DNA from 4 places in the Parabacteroides sp. KHUB-02 genome. Region 3 is predicted to be linked to each of the others. Evidence: riboswitches for the same ligand, from Rfam matches in the RefSeq annotation. Region 3 holds a riboswitch; each other region holds the start of a gene.

Region 1 (6,079 bases), 1.2 Mb from region 3:
ATATCGTTTTTTTAGAAGCTCCTGTTTATCTCTTGGCAATTCACGGATCATCCGGTCGTAAATATTATCTTGATGTAAAGCGATTACCGCCAATCTCCATCCGGTTGCCCCGAAATATTTGGAGAAAGAGTAGACACATAACGTATTCTTTGGTAATTCGGCCATCATCGAGCGAAAATGCGGAATAAATGTCGCATACACATCATCCGTAATAATCATGAGGTTGGGATTGTCGTTCCGTACGATCTCAACGATCCTATTCATCAATGCTTTTGTCAATCCGTATGAAGGCGGGTTGCTCGGGTTTGTTATGAAAGCGGCTTTCACGCTAGGATCTTTCAGGACATCTAAATCTTTTTCTTGATATTGCCACGTGTGATAGCCGTCTTTTGTCATCTTCAAGGCTTTTATCTCTATGACATTAAAAAGATAACGAGCCTGTTCCGGAATCTCTATATAAGGAGTGAATACCGGAGCGAAGAGAACGATCTTGTCTCCCTTATTCAACAAGAAATTCTGCTGCAAGGAATCGAAGATATAACACATGGCGGCAGTTCCGCCCTCGGTAGCGAAAAGGTCGAATATTCCCTCAGGGGGCTGGTTATCACATAATTCTTGGTCTAAATAATCCCGCACGAGCATTTCCGTATATTTCAAGATACGATCGGGAACCGGATATTGATCACCAATGACACCTTCCGCCCATTCGTATACAAGCTCATTCTCATCTACACCTTTTTCCGTGACCAGATATTCATAGGTACCCTTCAATAAAGTAGCGCCGGGAGATTGCGCATGTTTCTTTAGAAACTGTACGAAGCGAGACGCGATCCTTTTGCGGTTGGGAACCCCTGCGGCTCCGGCCATCTCATCTGCCAATTCGGTTTCCCGCTGGCATTCCTCCAAGGCGAACTGCCCTAATAGGAAGAATGCCTCCCGTGGAACCGTACTGATCCAGTTTGGATTTCCCCTTCCTGCGTTCAGCATGATGTGCGTACTTTTACGAGCGCTCTCATCCGCTAACTCTATCAAGATGTTCTTTAGCTCGAAAGGGCTAATCTCCGACATCTTTTTCTCATATTCTCTCGTGATCTGTATTTTCTTCTTTTCCATACATTATATATATTACATGATTAGTACGATAACGACACCCCAGATAATTAATAAAGTATTACCTACCGCATAGGTAACGGTATAGCCCAAGGCTGGAGTCTCACTTCCTACGGCATCTTCCACCGCTCCTAATGCGGCAGTTGTCGTACGTGAACCCGCCGTACAACCTAAAGTAATAGCCGGGTGGAACTTAAAAACGTAACGTCCCATCAGAATACCGATGATAAGCGGGATAGATGTCGCTAAAGCACCGATAATAAATAAACTTATACCGACTTCCTTCAATCCGGTCACGAAACTGGGACCCGCCGTGATACCGACTACGGCGATAAACATATTCAATCCCAAATTATTTAATATCCAGACGGAAGGCTCCGGAATACGCCCGAAGGTCGGATGCTTAGAACGAAGCCATCCAAAGACGAGCCCGGCTATCAAAGCACCTCCACTCGTACTTAGGCTAATCGGGACACCCCCGAAATGAATCGCGAGCGAACCTAAAATTCCCCCTAAGAAAATACCGATACCCACGAAAATCAAATCGGTCTGATTGGTTGGGCGATCGGGATATCCTAAAGCCGTCGCCGCTTTATTTACCTCTGATTTCATGCCTACCAATTCCAGCATATCACCGGAATCTATCACCGTAGCGGCCAAGACCGGGATATTGATACCCGCACGCCTTACGGACTTGATGCTAACACCATGCATGAACGATTGATTGCGTAAATAGCAGATCTTTTTCCCCACGTATTCCTTATGGATCACTAGTACGGGTAACGTCTCTGCCGGAAAATCAAGCAATTCAATGTCATTGACCTCGTCGCCAATCCAGTTCTCCTCTCCGATCACGAATTCCCGGCGACCGCTTAGAACAACCTCATTTCCGGTATGTAAAACCAAATCCGGTTTAACATCGGTTACTACATTATTAATACGGACACGCTCCACGAACAAATGCCGTCCCAATTGGTCTAAATATACCTCCAACTGCTTTACGCTTTTGCCATCCTTGAACCATTCATTACTAATCTTATAGGCCCGGAAAGTTACCGGACGGGCGGCTGGCATAAAGCCCGGTTGCTCGCTCTCGTCGTTATTTCCCATTTTAGCCTCTAGCTCTTTACACGCTTTTTTCACGTAGTCGAGTCCTCCTAAAAGACGTGGCCCGATATCACTCACTAACCATGCGGATCCTGCCGTACCGAAAATATAAGTTACCGCATAGGCCACGGGCATTACATTTACCATAGCGCTTTTATCCGTATCGCTAATATTCATCTGTCCGATCGTATCTTCGGCAACTCCTAATACTGCCGACATCGTCTGGGAGCCCGCCAATAATCCTGCGGCCTCGCCTGCGTTATATCCCATAAGTTTCGCTAACAAAAAAGGAGCGATCAAACAAAATATACACATGACGGCGGCGAAAAGCATTTGAGGAAGACCTTCCTTTTTCAATCCCCGGAAGAACTGTGGCCCAACGCTATATCCTACAGCGAAGAGGAACATCAAGAAAAAGACGGACTTTAACGGTCCGCTTATATCGATTTTTAATTGCCCGATCAATACACCGACCAATAATACGCTGGTAACCGTTCCCAGCGTGAACTTCTTTATCTTAAACTTGCCAATCCAGAAACCGAGAGCTAAGGTTATGAAAATAGCTAGCTCCGGATAATGTTGAAGTAAATTAGTTATCCATTCCATATCTATTTATTTGATGTTAAACAAAAAAGATGCTATTGAAACAGGGATTCTTTGAAAGATGTTGTTACTTTTCGGGATTATTTATATAAATTTGCGACCGCTTAGGTGATAGAGTTTGTCTACCGACAACTCTATAAAAGGGAATCCGGTTAGAATCCGGAACAGTGCCCGCTACTGTGAAGCTCTTGAAAAGGAAAGCGTTCTGCTATGCCACTGTCTTAAGAAAGATGGGAAGGTTGCTTTCCGAGCCAGTCAGGAAACCTGCCAAGCGAAGTAATGATTAATTCCTCCCGGGGTTAGGAGTAATTAAGAGGATAGAAATATCACCTATATCTAAAAGATGTTGGAGACAGAATAATACGTTGTCTCCGTGGGATTGATATGTAATCTAATTATTAATATATTCATATGATGAGGAAACACTTACTATCTTTCTTCCTGCTGGTCATCAGCCTAGTTTGTCGTGCGCACGATGGCGAGAATTTTGTAGCATCCGATTTATTCGCCTCTTTACAACCGGGCGATAAGGCCGCTTTATTGATGGTACATTTTGGAACAACCCATGATGATACCCGTGCCTTGACAATCGACGCGATCAATCAAAAAGCGAAAGAAGCTTTCAAAGATGTTGAGTTGCGTGAGGCATGGACTTCTCGCATTGTAATGCGCCGCTTAAAAGCTCGTGGCGTAGAGAAACTGAACCCGATCGAGGCCTTGGAAAAATTAAAGACTGATGGTTATACACATGTCTTGATCCAATCCACGAATATAATCGAAGGTATCGAGATGGAATCCTTACGTAAGGATGTTGCCACCATGAAATCTTCTTTCAAGGAGATTCGTATCGGTAATCCTTTATTGTATACACCGGAGGATTATGAGGCGGTAATCGTCGCTATCACAAAAAATGGGGCGAAAGAAGGCGCTACTTTATTGGTAGGCCATGGCACTTATACTCCGGCGACGGCTCAATATGCCATGTTGGATTATATGTTGAAGGAGAAGGGATTCAAGGATTATTCCGTAGGAACCATCGAGGGCTATCCTACTTTTGATACGATGGTAGCCCAAGTAAAGGCCAATGGAACGAAGAAAGTCTTGTTGATGCCATTTATGTTTGTCGCCGGAGACCATGCGAAAAACGATATCGCCGGTGATTGGAAAGAGGAACTGGAAAAGAAAGGCTACGAGGTAAGCGTATTTATGGAAGGTCTGGGACAGAATCCGGATATTCAGAAGATCTTCATCGAACATGCCCGTTTCATGGCTAAACATAAGATGATCGATATCGTTGATAAGAAGAAAGCTTATGCGGTAGAGAAGGACTAAAAAAGTTCTCCAAATCTATGTTTTATTCCTTTCGGAAGAAAAAGTAATTCCTTCCGAAAGAAACTAAATTTTCATTCGAAGGAAAATGGAATTTCTTTCGAAAGGGATTTCACATGCATACAATAAACAGTTATAATGCTAAATATATGAAAAGAGTTTTGACAATCTTACCGTTGACAGCCTTATGTATCAGTACGATGCAGGCACAACACAAGAATGAGTACACGAATTTCGCCGATACGACATTCAATATTCAAGAAGTCGTAGCGACCGCCGCACGCAAGCCACGTCCACAAATCACGAAGTTGGACGTACCTATGAAATATCTTCCTATTTCAATTAATAGCATTACGGCGAGTAGTTTGGAGTTGCGAGGTATCCGTAATATCCAAGATGCGGTACGCTTTATGCCGGGCGTACGATTCCAGACATCTTATGGCGCATTTCAACAATTGTCGATCCGTGGTTTCGATCATTCTATCATGATGATAGACGGTATCCGCGATGAACGTTCGGCAATAAACAACTCTTATCCCGTACCCGATCTATCCTGTATCGAGTCTATTGAATTATTAAAGGGACCGGCTTCTGTACTTTACGGACATTCAGCCGTAGGTGGAACCTTGAATATCGTTCGTAAATCCCCGTCAGAGAAACAGAGCGTTAATGCTCGATTGGCCTACGGTAGTTACGAGAATAAAGAGGCGACACTTGGCATGGGCGGTAAATTGGTCGGTCCGGTCAATTATTACGCCAATGTCAACTTTTCCGATCAAGAGGGCTGGCGTGATAATGGCAACCGTCGCTTTTCCGGTTATCTGGCATTGCAAGCTAAAATGACGGAACGTGACATATTAGATGTTCGCGGAGGTTTTAACCGCGACTTCTATGGGACGGAGATCGGTCTTCCCGATTTAATGGCAAATGATGTATATAATGTGCAAACAGGACAGTTATATCTCCATAAAAATGAGATGCTACCGGGACTTGACCGTGAGGCTCGCTACAATAACGAGTCCGACTTTATGAAGAATCACGCATGGAACGTATCGACGCAATACACACATACTTTTTGGAACGGCGCGAAACTAACAGATCGCCTTTCTTACAATAACGACGATATCAACTATTTTGGGACGGAAGCCCTCGACTATCTCGAAAGTGATGATCCGATCTATGATCATTATTATATGAAAAACGGCCAGAAAAAATATATCTGTTTGGACAGTGTATATCTTTCTTTCCCGCTTCGCTTCTCCCATATAGCCAAGACGGTAGCCAATACGCTCGAGCTAAGCGGTAAATTCAGGACGGGTGAGATAAAGCATACGTATATGGGAGGTTACTCTTTCGTCGCCTTGAATCGTACCAGCTATTCGGGCTATAATTTAGGAGATGATGTTCAGGGTCCCGGCCTTTATTCGCATGTATCCGTTTATGATCCGCATAGCATGGGATATATGACCAGTAAATTCTCGAAAGCAACGGTTACGCATCATTATTCCAACAGCCTTTATCTTCAAGATATGGTTGAGTTCAACGAGCAATGGAAGGTATTAGCCGCTCTACGTTACGACTTTTTCCGTTATATGTCCGCCAGCGCTACAACTCCTACCGGACGACGTGAGTATGAGGAGCATTCAAGCTTCAATATGATAAAGAATAAGGCGTTGACTTATCGTTTCGGAGCGGTCTATCTGCCCCATCCGAATACATCCATTTATGCGTCTTTCGCCTCTTTCTTCAAGCCGATCCGTACGTTCTATCAAGATAACGTCATTTATGTAGGAGGTGATGGAAATCGTTTCGAGCCTGCTCGCAATGAGGAAGTATTTAAGCCGGAGAAAGGATACCAAGCCGAGGTGGGTCTTAAATATCAATTGAACAATATATTAAGCGCCAATGCCAGCTTGTTCTATATCCGGAA
Region 2 (6,079 bases), 1.5 Mb from region 3:
TCCGGCTAAACGAATCGAAACCGCAAGCATCCTTGGCTGTATCTCTCTAGAGACCGCCCAAAACGAGATGCATGGCGGACAGGCGATACCGGCGTTCGATTTCTACCTAGCACCTTACGTACGTAATAGCTTTATCGAGGAAGTAAAGACCTTAGAGGATTTATACGGACAGGATTTCTCCCACTTATATAATAAGCCTATCGACGATTACCAGACACAGACCTTGGATGGATTAAGCGGTGATAGACGCATTATACAACATGCCATCAACCGCACGGTAAGCCGTGTACACCAATCGATGGAGGCTTTTATCCATAATATGAACACGATCCATTCCCGTGGAGGCAACCAAGTGGTATTCAGCTCCATCAATTATGGGACCGACACCTCGGCGGAAGGTCGTTGCATCATCCGGGAGTTATTAAAAAGCACTTACAGAGGCGTAGGTAACGGCGAGACCGCTATCTTCCCGATCCAGATATGGAAAAAGAAACGAGGCGTAAGCTATCTGCCGGAAGACCGTAACTACGATCTTTACCAATTGGCCTGCAAGGTCACCGCCCGTCGTTTCTTCCCGAACTTCTTGAATCTCGACGCGACCTTCAACCAAAGCGAGGATTGGAAAGCGGACGATCCTCAGCGCTATATCCACGAGGTAGCGACCATGGGGTGCCGTACCCGTGTATTCGAGAATCGTTTCGGACCGAAGACTTCTATCGGACGGGGTAATCTCTCTTTCTCGACGATCAATATCGTGCGATTGGCTATCGAGTGCATGCAGGTGGAGAACAAGGAGGAACGTATCGCCCTGTTTTTCGCTAAACTGGATCATATGCTGGAACTTACGGCTCGTCAGTTGCATGAGCGTATGGAGTTCCAGAAAACCGCTTACGCGAAGCAATTCCCGTTGTTGATGTCTTCCTTGTGGTTAGGCTCGGAAAAATTGAAGCCTAACGATTCGATAGCCTCCGTTATCAACCAAGGCACCTTGGGCATCGGCTTTATCGGACTGGCCGAATGCTTGGTAGCCCTTACCGGGAAGCATCATGGCGAAGATGAGGATTCGCAGGCCTTAGGCATAAGGATCGTTACGTATATCCGGGATCGCGCCAACCAATTCTCTGAGCAATACCAACACAATTATAGCGTACTGGCAACTCCGGCTGAAGGCTTGTCCGGCAAGTTCACGGGAAAAGATCGTAAGAAGTTCGGATCGCTTCCGGGTATCACGGATCGGGATTATTATACGAACTCTAATCACGTCCCGGTATATTATAAGTGCAGTGCCCGTCATAAAGCCGAAGTGGAAGCTCCTTATCATGATTTGACTCGTGGTGGCCATATCTTCTACGTAGAGATGGATGGCGACGCTACCCATAACCCCGAAGCGATCATGCGTGTCGTGGATATGATGGATAAATACAATATCGGATACGGTTCCGTAAACCATAATCGTAACCGTTGTCTGGATTGTGGCTACGAGAACTCCACCCCGAATCTGGAAGCCTGCCCGAAATGCGGCAGCAAACACTTGGACAAACTTCAACGCATCACCGGTTACTTGGTAGGAACCACCGACCGTTGGAACAACGCCAAGCTATCCGAGCTGAACGACCGCATCACCCACAACTAATTTTCAATTGTCAATTGTCAATTTTCAATTACCATGTTGTCTATCATAGATATCATCGAAGATACCACCGTAGACGGTCCGGGATTCCGGACCGCCATCTATGCGGCGGGTTGCCCGAACAAATGCCCGGGTTGCCACAACCCCGAATCATGGGATATCCATAAAGGGAAGAAAGTAAGAACGGAAGAGATCGTGGAGAAAGTGCTGGCTGACGAGTTCGCCAACGTCACCTTCAGTGGTGGAGATCCCATGTTCCAGCCGGAAGGCTTCACCGAGGTAGCCAAGGCGATCAAGGAAAAAAGCCAAAAGACGATCTGGTGCTACACGGGATATAAATTCGAGGACCTGATAAAGAACCCGGCACAAGCCGCCTTATTATCCTATATCGACGTATTGGTAGATGGCCGCTACAAACAAACCCTTCGGGATGAGAGCCTTTTATTCCGGGGAAGCAGCAACCAACGGTTAATTGACGTACAAGCTTCTTTAAATAAAAAGGAAATCGTAAAATACAAGTACGATCCTTTTATTTAAGGCTTTTAAGGCACACACATGCATAAAATCTTGTACGGAATAAGAAATAAACATCCGTTCTCTTATATATAAAGAGAATTACATCAGCATCTATTCCTCAATTTTCAACGTGGTCTGTACAAACCACGGCGTGGTTTATAAAATCCACGGCGTGATTTGTACAGACCACGTCGTGATTTATAGAATAGAAGCGCATTCAACAAAGAATATATAAGTATCCGGATAATTATTCTTACTGAAGCGAGACGGATATTAGCATGATTTCATACCTTTGCATCCGAATTGGTTCCGTACGCTCGTTCGGGCATACGGATTAAAAGGGAATCCGGTGAGAATCCGGTACAGTCCCGCTGCTGTGAAACTCCTTTAACATTCTAATACTACTTTCGCCACTGGCCTAGTAAGCCGGGAAGGCATTAGAATGGGAGTCAGTCAGAAGACCTGCCATTCATTTAAGATTCATATCCTCGTGGGTTAGGGTATAGAGAACACATATATAAGAACAAAAAGAAGATGATGACAGACAAGGAAGTATTGTTATTACGGCGCAAATTGGATCTTTTGCTCCGTACGGGAAAATTGTTGATGGAAAGTGCCGCCGATACGAACCGTATCGAGCGCAACATGAAGCGGGTGGCCGCCTTTATGGGGATTCCCGAGGAGAAATTGCATATCGATATCCGATGGACCATGATTATGGTGAACGTAAGCGATGAGCGAAACTCATTCTCCAAATTCCAGAAATGCGAGAAACATGGTATTAACATGACAACGATATCACAGGTCAGCAAGCTCTCATGGCGGGCGATCGAACAAGATTATTCCTTGGATAAATATGAGGAAGAATTGGAAAAGATAGTTCGCCAACCTCGAAATTATACCCCTTATATCGTAGCGATCGGAGCAGGATTCGCTTGTGGAGGTTTCTGTAAGTTATTTGGAGGAGACTGGATCGCGTTCTTGTTAACCTCGATCTGTACTTTTATCGGTTTCAGGGTGCGTGCCCGTTGTGTAGAGGCTGGCCTTAACGCCTACATGGGGATCGCTCTTGCCGCCTTTATTTGTACTTGTCTAGCATATGCCTCATCTTTTCTGGGAATATCCGGTACTCCGTATCTCCCGTTACTGGCTTGTGCCCTATTCATCGTACCGGGCGTACCTTTGATTAATTTTGTAGACGATATGATCGATAATCACTTGCTGGTCGGTATTACCCGTGCCGCAAACACGGTGATGATGGTAGCGGCAATGACTTTCGGTATCGCTTTCGCCTTACGCTTACTCGTAATGAATGACGTATCGATCGACCATAAATTCAGCGAATTAAGTATGGTCCCGCATGATCCGTATTACGTATATGCGATAGCGGCCGCCATATCCGCCGTTGGTTTCTCTATGATATTCAATATCCAACGCCGTTTATTATGGGTGGTTGCTTTAGGCGGTATTATCGCCGTATGCATCCGGAACTTCGTGAACTTCGAGCTGGGCTATGGTCCCGTGATCGGCTCGTTTATGGGAAGTTTCGTTGTCAGCCTGATCGCAGTGAAAGCGGTTCATTGGTTCCATGTACCGAACCATGTATTGACGATCCCTTCTGTTATCCCAATGATCCCGGGAGTATTGATGTATCGCTCGTTATTAGGTTTTATCAACCTTCACGGGGTGATCGGCGAGGTTACGAACGCCTTCTCCAATGGTATTAACTCCGCCCTCATCATCCTTTGTATCTCTTTAGGTGTAGCCGTCCCCAATATCTTCGCCCGTCGTTACATCGCTAAGGATCGCCAACGCTATCTGCAAGAGGAGTTGGAGAAACGCAGGCAAAGAGGTAAGTTTATTGAGTGGTGACTTTAGCTGATCATTCGTGGGTATTCGCGACCCTCAAAATACATATTTATAGGTATTGCCGAGACTAATAAGATATCGGATATTTGCTTTCGTTATCAAACTATAAAAACAAATAAAAATGAAGACTATAGGAATATTCTACGGCTCGTCTACAGGAACGACGGAAGGGATCGCGAAACGTATCGCAGAGAAGCTGGGTGTGGAAGACAAAGATATTCATGACGTATCTAACGCTTCTCCCGCTGATGTAGCGCCTTATGAAATCTTGTTATTGGGCTGTTCCACTTGGGGCGCCGGAGATTTGCAAGATGATTGGGATAGTTATCTAGGGAAACTGAAAAAGCTGGACTTAAGTGAGAAAACCGTCGCATTATTCGGTTGCGGAGACTCAGCCTCTTTTAGCGACACTTTCTGTGACGCCATCGGTACGATCTATTCCGACCTGCGAAATACAGGTTGCAAATTCATTGGCGCTGTAGATGCTTCGGGATATTCATTTGACAGTTCCACCGCCTGCATAAACGGTATGTTCGTCGGACTTCCTTTGGATGAAATGAATGAAGACGATCAAACAGAAGGGCGGATCGACCAGTGGTTGGCATCTATAAGGAAAGAAGGAATTGAATAGACGCACACTTTTACATACATAACTGTTTAACCTTAATATTACAACGTTTGCGTATTCAACTTGATTGGTTTAGATTTATGAAGAGGTATGTGGGTCAAACATACCTCTTTCTTTTCATCTCAGTTTCCTGAATTGTTTCTTTATCCAAAAATAATAGCCGGTTATCGCGAAGATCGTCCCCAACAAGGAAACTAAGCAAGTCAATATACGGGTAGTCATTCCCCCCCACGAGCCGACGTGTACGGAATAAATCCATCCTCTTATCTTCCCCGATTTTGGGAGATCTTTATATAATTGGACTTCCGTAATCTCACCCGTAGCAGGATCAAAGGAGTAACGGTCGCTTCCTCTTGTATTTCCATAACGGGCCGTAGAAACCGTAGCGGAGCCATCTTGGATCGTGATTGAGTTAAAGTCCGGATAATGGCTTTTCAATGCCGATAACACCTCAGCCCATTGTGTGTAATCCGTCTTTTTCTTCGCGGGTTTCTTCGCGCCGGAAGAAGCTGGAGCATGATGCGCTTGAGGCGGGTTTGCACTAATACCGAAGACACTATAAAAGGCATTTCGATACCAACCAAACGACCATGTTAATCCGGTTAACGCTAAGATAAGCAGGAGCAATGCCGCATAGAATCCCCCGGAGACATGTAAATCATAGAAGAAACGGAACCAACCAGCCTTGGTCTTTACTTTCAACCGGTTTCTCAATACTTTTTTATTACGAGGATACCAAATTACGATTCCACTTATAATAATAATCGCCAAGACCAAAGTCGCATAGCCAACTATTGATTTTCCCCAAGAAAAACTTCCATCCCGTTTATACTCATCAAGTAACCAACGATGAAGACGCATCATTTTCAGGAAAAAACCTTGTCCGTCATCCATCCCGGTCACCTCCCCGGTGTAGGGATCAATAAAACCCGCGGCCTTTTTCCCCGGTAATACCAGTTGATAAGTTCGTCTCGGGTCAGACGATACCCGAATACCGTTTATTCGAACCGAATCGGGTAATTGTTGGCGTGCCGATTCTATCAAGGCGGCAGGCGAGAGAGGTTCCCCTTTTACTTCCTTTACAAAATAACGGGAAGGGTAGCCTAATTCTAATATCTCTGTCTCAAAGACGAGAATCGCCCCGGTCAGGCAGACAATCGCAATAATAATGCCAAAAGGTACCGATAGCCATAAATGTACTTTCGCAAAGAATTTTCTCATTTTCCGAATAATTGTTTAATCCCGTCATATATACCCGGAACCGCTACCGTTCCATGGTTCTCGTCGGGAAATGATTTACTAAAGAAACGCAGGTTCTCCGCTTGTGGCAAAACCTCCGAAAGAAGATAACTCACTTTGTCAAGATGAATGTCCACCCGGTCCGTCCTTTTTTTAGACGCGACACCGATATACAGGCTTTTCCCTTTAAAATCCCG
Region 3 (6,079 bases):
GTGATCCCGGCGGAATCGATCTCAATCCGATCTCCCAATCCCGCATCCTTCACCAACCTCTTCATTACTGCCTCCGCCGACGGAGAGCGACATATATTCCCCAAGCACACAAACAACAACCGTACCTTCTCCTCCTTCATCACTAAGCTCCTTTCCATTAATTTTCAATTTTCAATTCTCCATTTTCAATTCTCAAGCCGGGTCCACATCATAATGAACCAGCAACTGCTTAAACGGTACATATCCTTGCATCTCAGTATGAATACCCTCCAATATCTCACGAAGCGGAGCGATCCCGGCGGATATCTCGATCTTCAAGACGATCTTCTTGATATGAAGCGTCTGTACCCGAGTGATAGGCGGCGTAACCGGCCCCAACACCCGCTCACCCAAACGAGCACGAAGTTTCTCGGCGTATAAAGCAGACATTTCCTGCAAAGCCTCCTCATTCCGACTCCGAAGGATCAAGACGATCAAACGGTAGTAAGGCGGGTAACGGAACATACTACGCTCGCTCAATTGCAAGCTCACCATTTCCTTATAAGCAAAATGCTGCACCATACGGATCAAAGGATGCTCCGGCTGAGTAGTCTGCAAGATCACCGTACCCCGCTTATCCCGTCGTCCGGCACGTCCGCTAACCTGTACCATCAATTGATAAGCCCGCTCGTGCGCCCGGAAGTCAGGGAAATTCATCAGGCTATCGGCACTCAGGATTCCGACCACGCTGACATTCCCGAAATCCAATCCCTTCGACAACATCTGGGTACCAATCAAGATTTGTGTCTTCCCCTTCTCGAAATCCGAGATGATCCGCTCGTAAGCCGTGCGGGTACGGGCCGTATCGAAATCCAGCCGCTCCACCTTCGCCGCTGGGAATTGCCCAGCGATCTCCTCCTCTACCTTCTCCGTACCGAAGCCTTGCATCTTGAACTCCGTCCCCTTACACTCGGGACATACCTGCGGCAAGCGGTAGGTATAACCGCAATAATGGCAAACCAGCTGATTATGCGCCTTGTGGTAGGTAAGGCTAACGTCGCAATTCACGCAACGAGGCACCCACCCGCACCCTCGGCACTCGATCATCGGGGCGAATCCCCGGCGGTTCTGGAATAGGATCGCCTGCTCGCCCCGGGATAGGGCCTCCCGCACCTTCTCCACCAACAGAGGGGAGAAAAGGGTATCTTTCATGATCTTCTTGCGCTTTAGCTCCTTCACGTCCACCGTAATAATCTCCGGCATCAAGCAATCACCGTAGCGGGTAGATAACTCAACCAGACCGTATTTCCCCGCCGTAGCGTTGAAATAAGAATCGATGGAGGGGGTGGCGGAACCCAATAAGGTCTTACCGCCGTGCATACCCGCCAAGACGATGGCAGCGTTACGGGCATGGTAACGGGGTGCCGGGTCCTGCTGCTTATACGTATTCTCATGCTCCTCGTCCACGATAATCAAGCCCAAGTCCTTAAACGGAAGGAAGAGGGACGAACGGACCCCCAATACCAGCATAGGCTCGTCGTTATGCAATAGCTTATTCCAAACTTCCACCCGCTCGTTATCCGAGAACTTAGAGTGGTAGACCAATAGCTTATCCCCGAATAATTTCGCCAGCCGTTCCGTGATCTGGGTCGTGATAGCGATCTCCGGCAACATATATAAAACCTGCCGCCCCAGCCGCAAGACCTCATGGATCAAACGGACGTATATCTCGGTCTTACCACTGGAAGTCACGCCATGAAGCAAGCAGACCTCCTTCGTCTTGAAAGCCTCATGGATCTCTCCATAGGCTTTCTCTTGCGCCGGACTGAGCGGATTCGGCTCTTGCAAGCGGCAGACAGATACTTGCAAACGACCCACCTCTTTCTCGTAACTCTCCAAGATACCCCGTTTCAGCAGCCCCTCCAATACCGCAGAGGTATAACCACTGCGTTCCAATAGCTCTTTCTTGGAAAGCTCCTTCGATAAAGCGGGATTCAAGGTATGGCTTAAATCCAAGAAGCTGACCAGCAGAAGCTCTTGCTTCTTCGCTCGTTTCAAATCCTCGAACACCGCCTGTAATTTCGTCTCATCCCGGTAAGCCTCGGCCAAACGGATAAACGCCTGTGTCTTGGGAACGAATCCTCGCTTTAGCTCCTCGCTCACCTCGACCGCCCCTTTCACCATCAAGGAAGAGACGATCGGGACAACATTTCGAAGACCGGTCTTCTTCTCCAACTCCGAGATCGTCAATTTCAAAACCCCGCTAAAAGCATCCAGTACCGCTTGCTCGTTCGGGCGCAAGGGGGCGGTGGCCTCGAAATCCTCATTATAAGTAACCGTCGTCTCGCTTTCCAACTTTAAGCCGGAAGGCAAGGCCGCCTTATACACGTCGCCCAGCTTACATATATAATAAGAAGATATCCATTTCCAGAAACGGAGTTGCGGACGGCGGAGCACCGGCGTGGCATCCAGCAAAGCGTAGATCTCCTTCGTCTCAAAATCGGATACCGGTTCCCGGTCGTGTACCTCCATGACGATAGCCGTATAATATCGTTTCTTCCCGAAATGCACGATCACCCGGCAACCGGGAGTCACGGCTCTCTCCAGATCTTCGGGTATCCGATAGGTATAGCTATTCTCCAAAGGAAGGGGAAGTATGACGTCCGCGTATTTCATTCAAACAGGTGTTTCATTACGAGCCCAAAAATAACAAAAAAGGCCGGACTTCTAAAGCCCAGCCTCTCTCATTTTATTTTCACCTATTTAGAACAAGATCGCTGCCGTGATAGACCATCCACGGTTCTTTCCGGCACCGTCGGAGAGGTTCACCTTCTCAATACTATAGTTATCAGTCAGTCCCAGACCATAATTGAAACCCACCTGCAAGTGACTGATCAGCTCCACGCCGGCACCGAAGTTAAGACCTGCGCTGAAATTCTTCGCCTTCACCTGATCCGCTACGGAACCCGGGATATCCCAAAACTTATCACCGCCTACACGGAAACCGATATACGGACCGGCTGCCAGATACGCCTTGACGATCGGTAAGCCGAATTTCCATTTCAAGTTGACCGGAACATCGATATAATCCGTCTTCATCGAAGTCTTCACCCCGCCAGCCGAGGTCGTTTCCAAACCTTTTTGCGAATACAACACTGCCGCATCGATCCCGACACCGACCAACGGTAAGGTCGTCTCGATCATCGGACCCACTTGGAAGCCGGTTACGTTATCCGCTTTCAACACGTCCGAGTTGAAATGAACAGACGATATATTCACACCTCCCTTGATACCGAATTTAAGCTGAGCGTTCGCCGGAAGCGCCATCAACGCTAGCAAGGCAACCATAACAAGTCCCACAATTTTCTTCATATTCATACTTCTTTTGTTAATTACTCGTTGCAAATAAACGCACTTTTCTAATAATAAACAAATATTCTCTATAGAGTGTTCACGGAATACCCCAGTCCTTTAAACGCAAAGAAAGCATGCATCTTACACACGGAGCTCATCCCGTCGGTCAGATTCATGCTTCTTTCCCTAATTATTATGGCAAAATAATTATCCGAAACCATGAGACGACTTGATAAGAAAACCTTGGATAAAGAATAGTAAAAACCGGATACGGTTCTTGCGTTCTCTTCCGGCCTTTCCTCGAAGCCGTCGAAAATATACACGCCTTGCAGGTCTTCTGACTTACTTCCGGTCTTAAGCGCCTTCCCATTCACTTGAATGAACAGTGGCAACAGTATTGCTCAACCCGTTTATGAAGCTTACAGCAGCGGGACTGTCCGGGATTCTCACCCGATTCCCTTTTAATCCCTATCCGGCGATTGCCGAAAGGGAACAAAGCATGTAGCAAAGATACATAAAGTTTTGATGTAGCCTAACACTTTCCACAAAAAATATCCTTATATTCCCGGTTCCTGATATAGCATAAAGCCGCCCCGATAGCCGTGCGATATTCGGCATACTCCGGTATCTTGAAATGGACATCGCACATCTCCTCCAGACGGGGGAAAATATCCGGGCATTGTGGCAAGCGAGTCAGGTTACCGATCAATACGATATTCTTGATATCGCCATTTAACGAGGCGAAAACAGCTCCTTGTCCGATGGTCTGCAAGACCATATGAACGATACCGAGAGCGATATCCTCAACCTTAGCGTTCGCGTCCGCTTTTCCGAAAATAGAGGCTGTCACGTCCAGCGGCAGGCCGGGTAGCGGATGCGGCGTAATATCCCGGATATGCAAGTCGATATCATTCAAGGAACCGTGCTCGGCCAAAGACGCTATTTGGTGAAAGTCATGCGTTTTCAATAATAGCTTAGACAAGCCGAGGATTGTTCCGCCACCGATACCCAATCCCCCGATATGCTCGATCGTGGAGCCTTGTACCTTGACAAAGGAGGTACCCGTTCCCATGCTGACCACCAATAGACTGTCCAGTCCCGTATTATATTGCGCCCCTAGCCCATTCGCAAGGAACTCATCCGTCTTCGCAGTTGGTAAGCCATATAAAGGTTGATCGATATAGGCGCTACCTACACCCGTCAAGATCACTTTCTCTATATTCGAGAGCGAGATGTTATTATCATAAATATACTTACCGAAGGCTCCGAATAAAGAGGTTACCGGATCGGTAGCTTTCACGAACATCGGGTTCTTGATCTTCTTATCCTCCACGCCGACGATCTTGGTCGTGCTACCTCCCACATCTATACCTATAACGATTCCCATGATTCTTTCCCTTTTTAATTGAATAATCGCTACAAAAGTACATAAACCCGCATACAATACTAAAAAAGGCCGGACAAAATCAATTGTCCAGCCTCTCTTTATTTAAAAACCGTAAGGTCTAAACTCTATTTATTCGCCTAACAAGATCTCAAGGATCTGGCAAGCTGCCTTCGATACGGAAGTACCCGGGCCAAAGATAGCGGCAACGCCAGCCTTATACAAGAAGTCATAGTCTTGAGCCGGGATTACACCTCCAGCAATAACGATGATGTCCTCACGACCTAGTTTCTTCAACTCCTCGATAACCTGCGGAACCAACGTCTTATGACCAGCGGCCAAAGAAGAAACGCCCATTACGTGAACGTCGTTCTCCACAGCTTGACGGGCAGCCTCGGCCGGAGTCTGGAACAACGGTCCCATATCTACGTCGAAACCACAGTCCGCATAACCAGTAGCGACAACCTTAGCGCCACGGTCGTGTCCGTCCTGACCCATCTTAGCGATCATGATACGAGGCTGACGGCCTTCTTTCTTAGCGAATTGCTCGCAAAGCTCGCAAGCTTTCTGGAAGTCTGCGTCTTTCTTAGTTTCTGATGAATACACGCCTGAAATAGTTCTAATGATTGCTTTATAACGACCTACAACCACCTCGCAAGCATCGGAGATCTCTCCCAATGACGCACGCAAGCCGGCAGCCTTAACAGCCAACTCTAATAAGTTGCCCTTCTTCGTCTTCACGCACTCCGTGATATCAGCCAAAGCTTTTTGAACAGCGGCTTCGTCACGGTTAGCACGCAACTCCTTCAAAGCGGCGATCTGCTCGTTACGTACGGCTGTATTATCGATCTCAAGGATATCGATCGGATCTTCCTTCGGCAAACGATATTTGTTAACACCAACGATGGTCTGAACACCAGAGTCGATACGAGCCTGTGTACGAGCGGCAGCTTCCTCGATACGCATCTTAGGAAGACCTGTCTCGATGGCTTTCGCCATACCACCCATGCTCTCGATCTCTTGGATCAATGCCCAACCTTTATGTACCAACTCATTCGTCAAAGACTCTACATAGTAAGAACCAGCCCACGGGTCGATCTCCTTACAGATCTTAGTCTCTTCCTGAATGTAAATCTGTGTATTACGAGCGATACGAGCAGAGAAGTCGGTCGGCAAAGCGATCGCCTCATCCAATGCGTTCGTATGCAAAGATTGTGTATGTCCTAATGTAGCGGCCATAGCCTCGATACAAGTACGTCCTACGTTATTGAACGGATCTTGCTCGGTCAATGACCAACCGGAAGTCTGGCTATGTGTACGCAATGCCAATGATTTCGGGTTCTTAGCGCCGAAGCTCTTCAC
Region 4 (6,079 bases), 1.6 Mb from region 3:
CTCCGGATGGTACATACCACGAAGAGCCGAACTTTTTCTCCGACAAAACAGTAGGACGATTATCTATATTTGCGGTTAAGTCCTTTAGAGACAAATAGGCTTGCTCTGTTTCTTTAAATATAGAATCGGCCATCTCTTCCTTTCCGAATAGCAAACCATAAAAGCGAATCCACTCCGTACGCCCCAAAGGAAATGCCTCCATATAGTCGGCTCCTTCGATAATGGGTATCCCTATCTTCTCGACAGGCCCATAACTACTGTTCTGGAATGGGGAAGCTATCACGAGTTCCGCGCCGATCTCTATCATTTTCTCTATATTCGGAGAGGTAGCCTCACCTAAATCAGCGATTCTTCCGGCCTGTATACCCTCTTGTATGGCAGGAGTATCCATATAACGAGGCTCACAAACGCCTATAACCTTATCGGTTTCGTGCAGTTGATCAATAATAGCCGCATGGACAGAAGTATAAATCACAATATCTTTTACCGGGACCTTCACGATCGTCCCTTTGGGTAATCCGCCGGGAACCGACTTTGTCCGGTCTACCAATAAATAGCGTTGAAGCAGACGGGTGCTATCCCACGGATCACGAACTTCCACCATTATATAGGTATCAAAGCGCTGAACCGTGAAACCTTGGGCATATTGAATACTATCAGAGGAAAGAGCTTCCTTGGAAGAAGTTTGCTTTCCGGATGGCGTACATGCCACCATCCAGAAAGCGAACCCTAAGAGAATCAGTAATCGCATTAGATATTATCTTTTTGAGCGAGGACTACTTTCATGGGATTTAAACCGGCCTCAAACTTCTTGAACAATTTACCGTCACCTCCGAAACAATAGATATCGCCATTATTCTTATAATCAGACTCTGCGACATAGACATTTCCACCCACGGCACTGATTGAATAAGGGGATTGTATTGAGGTTCCATCTGTAATAAAGCTCGTTCCCGCAGATTGGCTCTTTGTATCAAATGTTAAAAATGCAGAGCTAGACATTCCCCATTGCGCATAGAACAGAAATAGCTTGCCATCCTCATAGGCCATCTCCGTTGCGTTTGGACAATTCGTAAGGGAAGTAACCTCATAAGTCTCCGTATTTATCTTTTGTACCGTATTGGGTATATCCGCATAGTTACCCATAGAAACCACATATACATTTCCTTGCTCATCCGCCTGTATCCGTGTGGGATTCAATACTACATCCAACTTCTTTATCTCTGTAAAAGTAGACAGATCAACCACTGATACCGTTTTATCATACCCAACCTCGGTACTGTAATCCATACCTCCGGAGTTTGAGACAAACAATTTATTAGAAGATACCGCCAATTGTTCCGGATTCCGTCCGACCTTTACTTTCGCCTCAACCTCCAAGGATGCGGTATCCAAACGAGCGACATATCCATTATAATAGCTAATATAGACTTTTCCACCCTCTGATACCATATAACGGGGCTGCCCCTCTGTCTTGACTTGCTTAATGGATTTTGCCTTCAGATCTGTCACTTCTATCGTAGACTCTCCATATACCGCGATATACATCTTATCGCCATACACGATCATATCCTGTGCCGTATCTCCCAGCCCCCTGCCATTTTGAGCCAAGAAATAATCGGGGACAACCTCATCCTTTTCTATGTCGTACATATATAAAGAAGAGTTGTTATTTCCCATATTGCCCGAATTCAAGAAATATAAAGCCATGAAAGAACTATCCTTCACAAAATCAATAACTCTTACGGAAGCATAAACAGAAGACTCACCTTCCGCATTTGCGGCTATAACTAATAAATAGCCTATATTTACGACATCCGTAATAGCATATGAATGTGTTCCAACTTCTACCTCCGCAATTTTCATATCTTTAGCGGTTCCATCAGAGGAACCATAAATCACGTACTTTGTTACATTGTCAACAGAAGACGGAGCTGTCCAATTTAAGGTTCCACTAACTTTTAAAGCTTCCGGATTCTCATCCGTAAAACTGACATTAGTTACAGATACATTTGGTATGTTCAGTGAAGGCTCATTGTCATCATCACAGCTGACAAACGAGAAAGACATCAATGCACACAAGGCAGAGACACAAACTAAATTCTTCTTTTTCATTACTTTACTTTTATAGTTTACTAATAGGATAAACAAATACTTAAACGCCAAGAACGGCCCGGCATGGGATAATACTGAATAACATCATAATTCACGTTCGCAAGATTTAACAATTCACCTTGCAAACGCAAACCGAAATATCGAAAACGAAAATCTCGATTTATAGAAATACTCTGTTCTATATAAGAATCAATCCTGTTCCGATCTATATTTTGCGGCAATGCATAACGATCACCAACCGCAGTCAGTATATAAGAGACATTTACCCATGGATTTTCCAAGGTTACGGAAACCGTGCCAGAATGACGAGGTGTATAAGGAATCTGATCCTTATAATTCTTAGCTTCCGGATCTGTCACATCAACCGCGTATTGAAAAGAATAAGTGGAAGCCAAAAGCAAGCTCATTCGTAAGGGCAATCGGAATTGTGTAGATAAATTTACATCTACCCCTTTAATATCCACTTCGCCCATATTCATCATCTTCCAAACATACATGGTAGGTAAAGCCACGATCTTATCTTTCACCGTATTATAATATCCATCCGCCGAAATACTGAAATGCCGCAGCCAATCCCCACAGGAAGAACTCCATGTTACCCCTACATTATATTGGGAAGTTTCTTCCGGTTTCAAATTTGTATTTCCCATACGGAGGTAATACAAGTCCGTAAATGTAGGAACCCGGAATATATCTTTGTAAGAGGCACGTATCCGCAAAGTACTTTCCGAGAATGGCCGCCAAGACAAACTTACAGCCGGGGATAAACGCCTCTTATCATCCGGTTTTTCCCCTTGCTCCACTTTATCAGTGATATATGTTCCCAATAAACTAGCGGTAGCCGTGAATCGACTGTTCTTATATTGCACCGCTAGTACTGATTGAGAGGCCATTCGCTTTGGATTAGGGCCGTTCACAAAATTATTGTCCAGCATAGAGCGAGTTAAATCCGTAGTCAACGTCGCCGATACATACTTTATAGGAGTATACAGCAAACCTACAGAGCCATAATACTCATTCTGTGTATTCAAATCGACTTGTTCGCCCGCAGCATATTTATCATTTATATCTAAATAACGAGTAAAAGCATAATTATACTTAGCCATGGCCCGTAGCGTAAATTTCTCATTAAGAACATTCTTATACCCCGATTGCACGAAAAAGTTATTATCCCATAATCGTTCAGAAGTGTTCTTGTTATATAAATTAACAGAACCGGGAAGCCCCCGCTCCGAATCAAAATAGTACGCCTTAAAGGAAAGTTCGCCTCCCCTTCCAAAATCGCCGAATAGATTACCTTCCAAATGGAAAGAATGGATATCGCTATTTCTTCGCTTCTCTCTCGTTTCCAATTCCCCATTAATTAATGTATAGGGATATTGTCCATCCGCACGCACGAAATCACCATGTAAGGATGCGCTCCAACGCTTTCCTAATTTTTGATCATAATGCAGCACAGGATTAAAAAGCCCGAAGGAACCTCCCTTAACCTTAAGATAAGTATGAAACGATTTGTCTTTAAACGTGGGCTTTCCGGTTTGTATATTCAAGGCGCCTGCCGAAGCATACACCCTTGCCGTTTGGAAAATGTCATCCGACTGCCCGATTGACAAGGAAACCATCTCCACATTATCCAACGAGAAACGGCTGATATCGACTTGCCCGCTTTGCGCGTCCGTAATCGTCACCCCATCGTAACTGACGGCGGTATGCTTCGCCCCCAAGCTACGTACCGAGACCGTTTTCAATCCTCCGATCCCCCCATAATCCTGTACCGTAACTCCCGAGAAGCGTTTCACGGCCTCGGATAGGTCTTGTACTCCCAAGCGATCGATTCCCGCCCGGTCCATAATTTGCAAAGGCGTACCTTCACGGGTGACCGACGGACGTACCTTCTCCACCACTTCCACCCCGGAAAGCTCGTGATAGGCCGTCGTATCGATCTGTTGACCGTAAGCGACACCCAAAGAGAATAACCATGCGCTAAAAACGCATAGGCATCTTATAAGATATAAATCTCGCATAGCAACATTTAGATTTACCAACGTCTTCACCCGAAACGTCGCATAACAAAATCATGGCAGGTTTTCTGGCTCGTCCACCCTCTGTCGGCTACCTTCCCGCCTATCCGATAGGCAGTGGCAACAAGATTTGCCGGGGCTCCAAGGACTTACAGCTACGGGTACAGCTCCGGACTCGCACCGGATTCCCTTTTACTGATTATTATCGGAATCGATAACATCTACACCTTGATTGGCCGCAAAGATACATGTTTACTTTTTGATTAGCAACAAAAAAGCCCCCCGGCGAATCACTTCGGCGGAAGGCTAGGGAGTTTACACTTTTCTAAACATTACTAACAACAAAATATTTATTCTATGTATAAAAGAATAATATCATTAACTGTGCGGTCAACACACGCAAAAACATGGTCAATGGATAAACCGTCGCATATCCAACCGCCGGCGCATCATTTCCTGCCGCCATATTGGAATAGGCTAACGCAGGAGGATCGGTCGTACTTCCCGCAATCAATCCCATCAACGTAAAATAATTCAGTTTATAAAAATACCTTCCCACACAACCGATAATCAGTAGAGGCAATAACGTTATTATAAAACCATAACCGATCCAAGCTACACCACCCTTATTGACTATCGTATCGACAAAACCTTCACCCGCACTCAATCCCACGCAGGCGAGAAACAACGTGATTCCTAATTCCCTCAATAGTAAATTAGAACTTTGCGTGGTATAAGTAACCAATTTATAACGATAACCGAACCGGCTTATCAATATCGCAACGATCAACGGACCTCCCGCTAATCCTAATTTCACCGGTTGAGGAATACCCGGAAAACTAATAGGAAGACTTCCCACGATAATACCCAAAACTATACCAACAAAAATAGTCACCAAATTAGGTTCATTCAAGCGTTTCATTGAATTACCCAGCGTCTCGGCAACTTTCTCCACCGCCAATTCACTACCGACCACTGTCACCCGGTCGCCTATTTGCAAGACCAGATTAGGAGTAGCTACCAACTCCAGCCCCGCACGATTGATCCGAGTCACGTTAATTCCATGTAAACGGCGTAACTGCAAAGCCCCTAATTGCTTACCGTTGATTTCAGACCGGGTAACCAAAATACGCCGGCTGATAAACTGGCTTTCCGCCGGAATCCATTGCTTACGATCCATCTGTATTTCTTGACCGATAAAAGTCTTTATCGCCTCCACGTCATGCTCTGCGGTAATAACAAAAATCTTATCATCCCCATTCAATACCGTGTTCCCCGCCACGATCTCTATCCGATTCGTATCGTTACGTAAAATACGGGAAATAACAAATTCACGGTGTTCCAACAATTTAGATAGCTCACTTACGCTACGACCAAAAATCGCCGGATTCTTCACCACCAAAGAGATAGGTACAGCCTCTCCTCCCGATTCCGTATCCGTCTCTTCTTCCAATTGTTCCGTCTCCTTCGCAAAAGAGATACGGAAAACATAACGGATAAAAATCATCGACAAGATAATGCCGATCACACCTAACGGATAGGCAACCGCATATCCTAAAGCGATCGTTTCATCCGAGATCCCCGTCATATCTGAATAAGCCTGTTGAGCAGCGCCCAATCCCGGTGTATTCGTCACTGCTCCGGATAAGATACCTACCATTGTCGGTATAGGAATGCCTGTAATATAATGTATAATCAAGGCAGTAATCACCCCTAGAAAAACAATACCGCAAGCAAGCATATTCAACGTGATCCCTCCCTTTCGAAACGAAGAAAAAAATCCGGGGCCTACTTGCATACCTACCGAGTAAACAAATAAGATCAAACCAAACTCTCTAAAAAAATGAACGACCGACGGATTCGCCGTAAAACCGAAATGCCCGAGAAAGATCCCGACAAACAGTACCATGGTAATCCCTAAAGAGATACCGAATAGCTTCAGT

What was found. A riboswitch is a leader RNA that binds a small molecule or an ion and turns the genes downstream of it on or off. The one in region 3 is predicted to bind cobalamin.
Region 1: linked by a shared signal. The riboswitch ahead of ACYIA1_RS06700 (sirohydrochlorin cobaltochelatase) and the one ahead of ACYIA1_RS12160 (porin family protein) in region 3 are both predicted to bind cobalamin.
Region 2: linked by a shared signal. The riboswitch ahead of ACYIA1_RS18150 (threonine/serine exporter family protein) and the one ahead of ACYIA1_RS12160 (porin family protein) in region 3 are both predicted to bind cobalamin.
Region 4: linked by a shared signal. The riboswitch ahead of ACYIA1_RS18220 (TonB-dependent receptor plug domain-containing protein) and the one ahead of ACYIA1_RS12160 (porin family protein) in region 3 are both predicted to bind cobalamin.

What each region holds. Positions count from the first base shown of each region.
Region 1 is NZ_JBWQEV010000001.1:1,544,317-1,550,395, reverse strand. It holds gene ACYIA1_RS06710 (bifunctional aspartate transaminase/aspartate 4-decarboxylase) at 1-1,113, opposite strand, end outside; gene aspT (aspartate-alanine antiporter) at 1,126-2,823, opposite strand; cobalamin riboswitch at 2,909-3,106, shown strand; gene ACYIA1_RS06700 (sirohydrochlorin cobaltochelatase) at 3,235-4,152, shown strand; gene ACYIA1_RS06695 (TonB-dependent receptor) at 4,299-6,079, shown strand, end outside.
Region 2 is NZ_JBWQEV010000001.1:4,279,808-4,285,886, reverse strand. It holds gene ACYIA1_RS18160 (anaerobic ribonucleoside triphosphate reductase) at 1-1,633, shown strand, start outside; gene nrdG (anaerobic ribonucleoside-triphosphate reductase activating protein) at 1,667-2,167, shown strand; cobalamin riboswitch at 2,434-2,630, shown strand; gene ACYIA1_RS18150 (threonine/serine exporter family protein) at 2,681-4,018, shown strand; gene fldA (flavodoxin FldA) at 4,137-4,646, shown strand; gene ACYIA1_RS18140 (PepSY-associated TM helix domain-containing protein) at 4,761-5,864, opposite strand; gene ACYIA1_RS18135 (alpha/beta hydrolase) at 5,861-6,079, opposite strand, start outside.
Region 3 is NZ_JBWQEV010000001.1:2,735,661-2,741,739, forward strand. It holds gene ACYIA1_RS12150 (low molecular weight protein-tyrosine-phosphatase) at 1-158, opposite strand, end outside; gene priA (replication restart helicase PriA) at 193-2,655, opposite strand; gene ACYIA1_RS12160 (porin family protein) at 2,743-3,351, opposite strand; cobalamin riboswitch at 3,644-3,846, opposite strand; gene coaW (type II pantothenate kinase) at 3,866-4,720, opposite strand; gene scpA (methylmalonyl-CoA mutase) at 4,850-6,079, opposite strand, start outside.
Region 4 is NZ_JBWQEV010000001.1:4,300,937-4,307,015, reverse strand. It holds gene ACYIA1_RS18230 (ABC transporter substrate-binding protein) at 1-751, opposite strand, end outside; gene ACYIA1_RS18225 (DUF5074 domain-containing protein) at 751-2,115, opposite strand; gene ACYIA1_RS18220 (TonB-dependent receptor plug domain-containing protein) at 2,136-4,139, opposite strand; cobalamin riboswitch at 4,178-4,382, opposite strand; gene ACYIA1_RS18215 (putative transporter) at 4,492-6,079, opposite strand, start outside.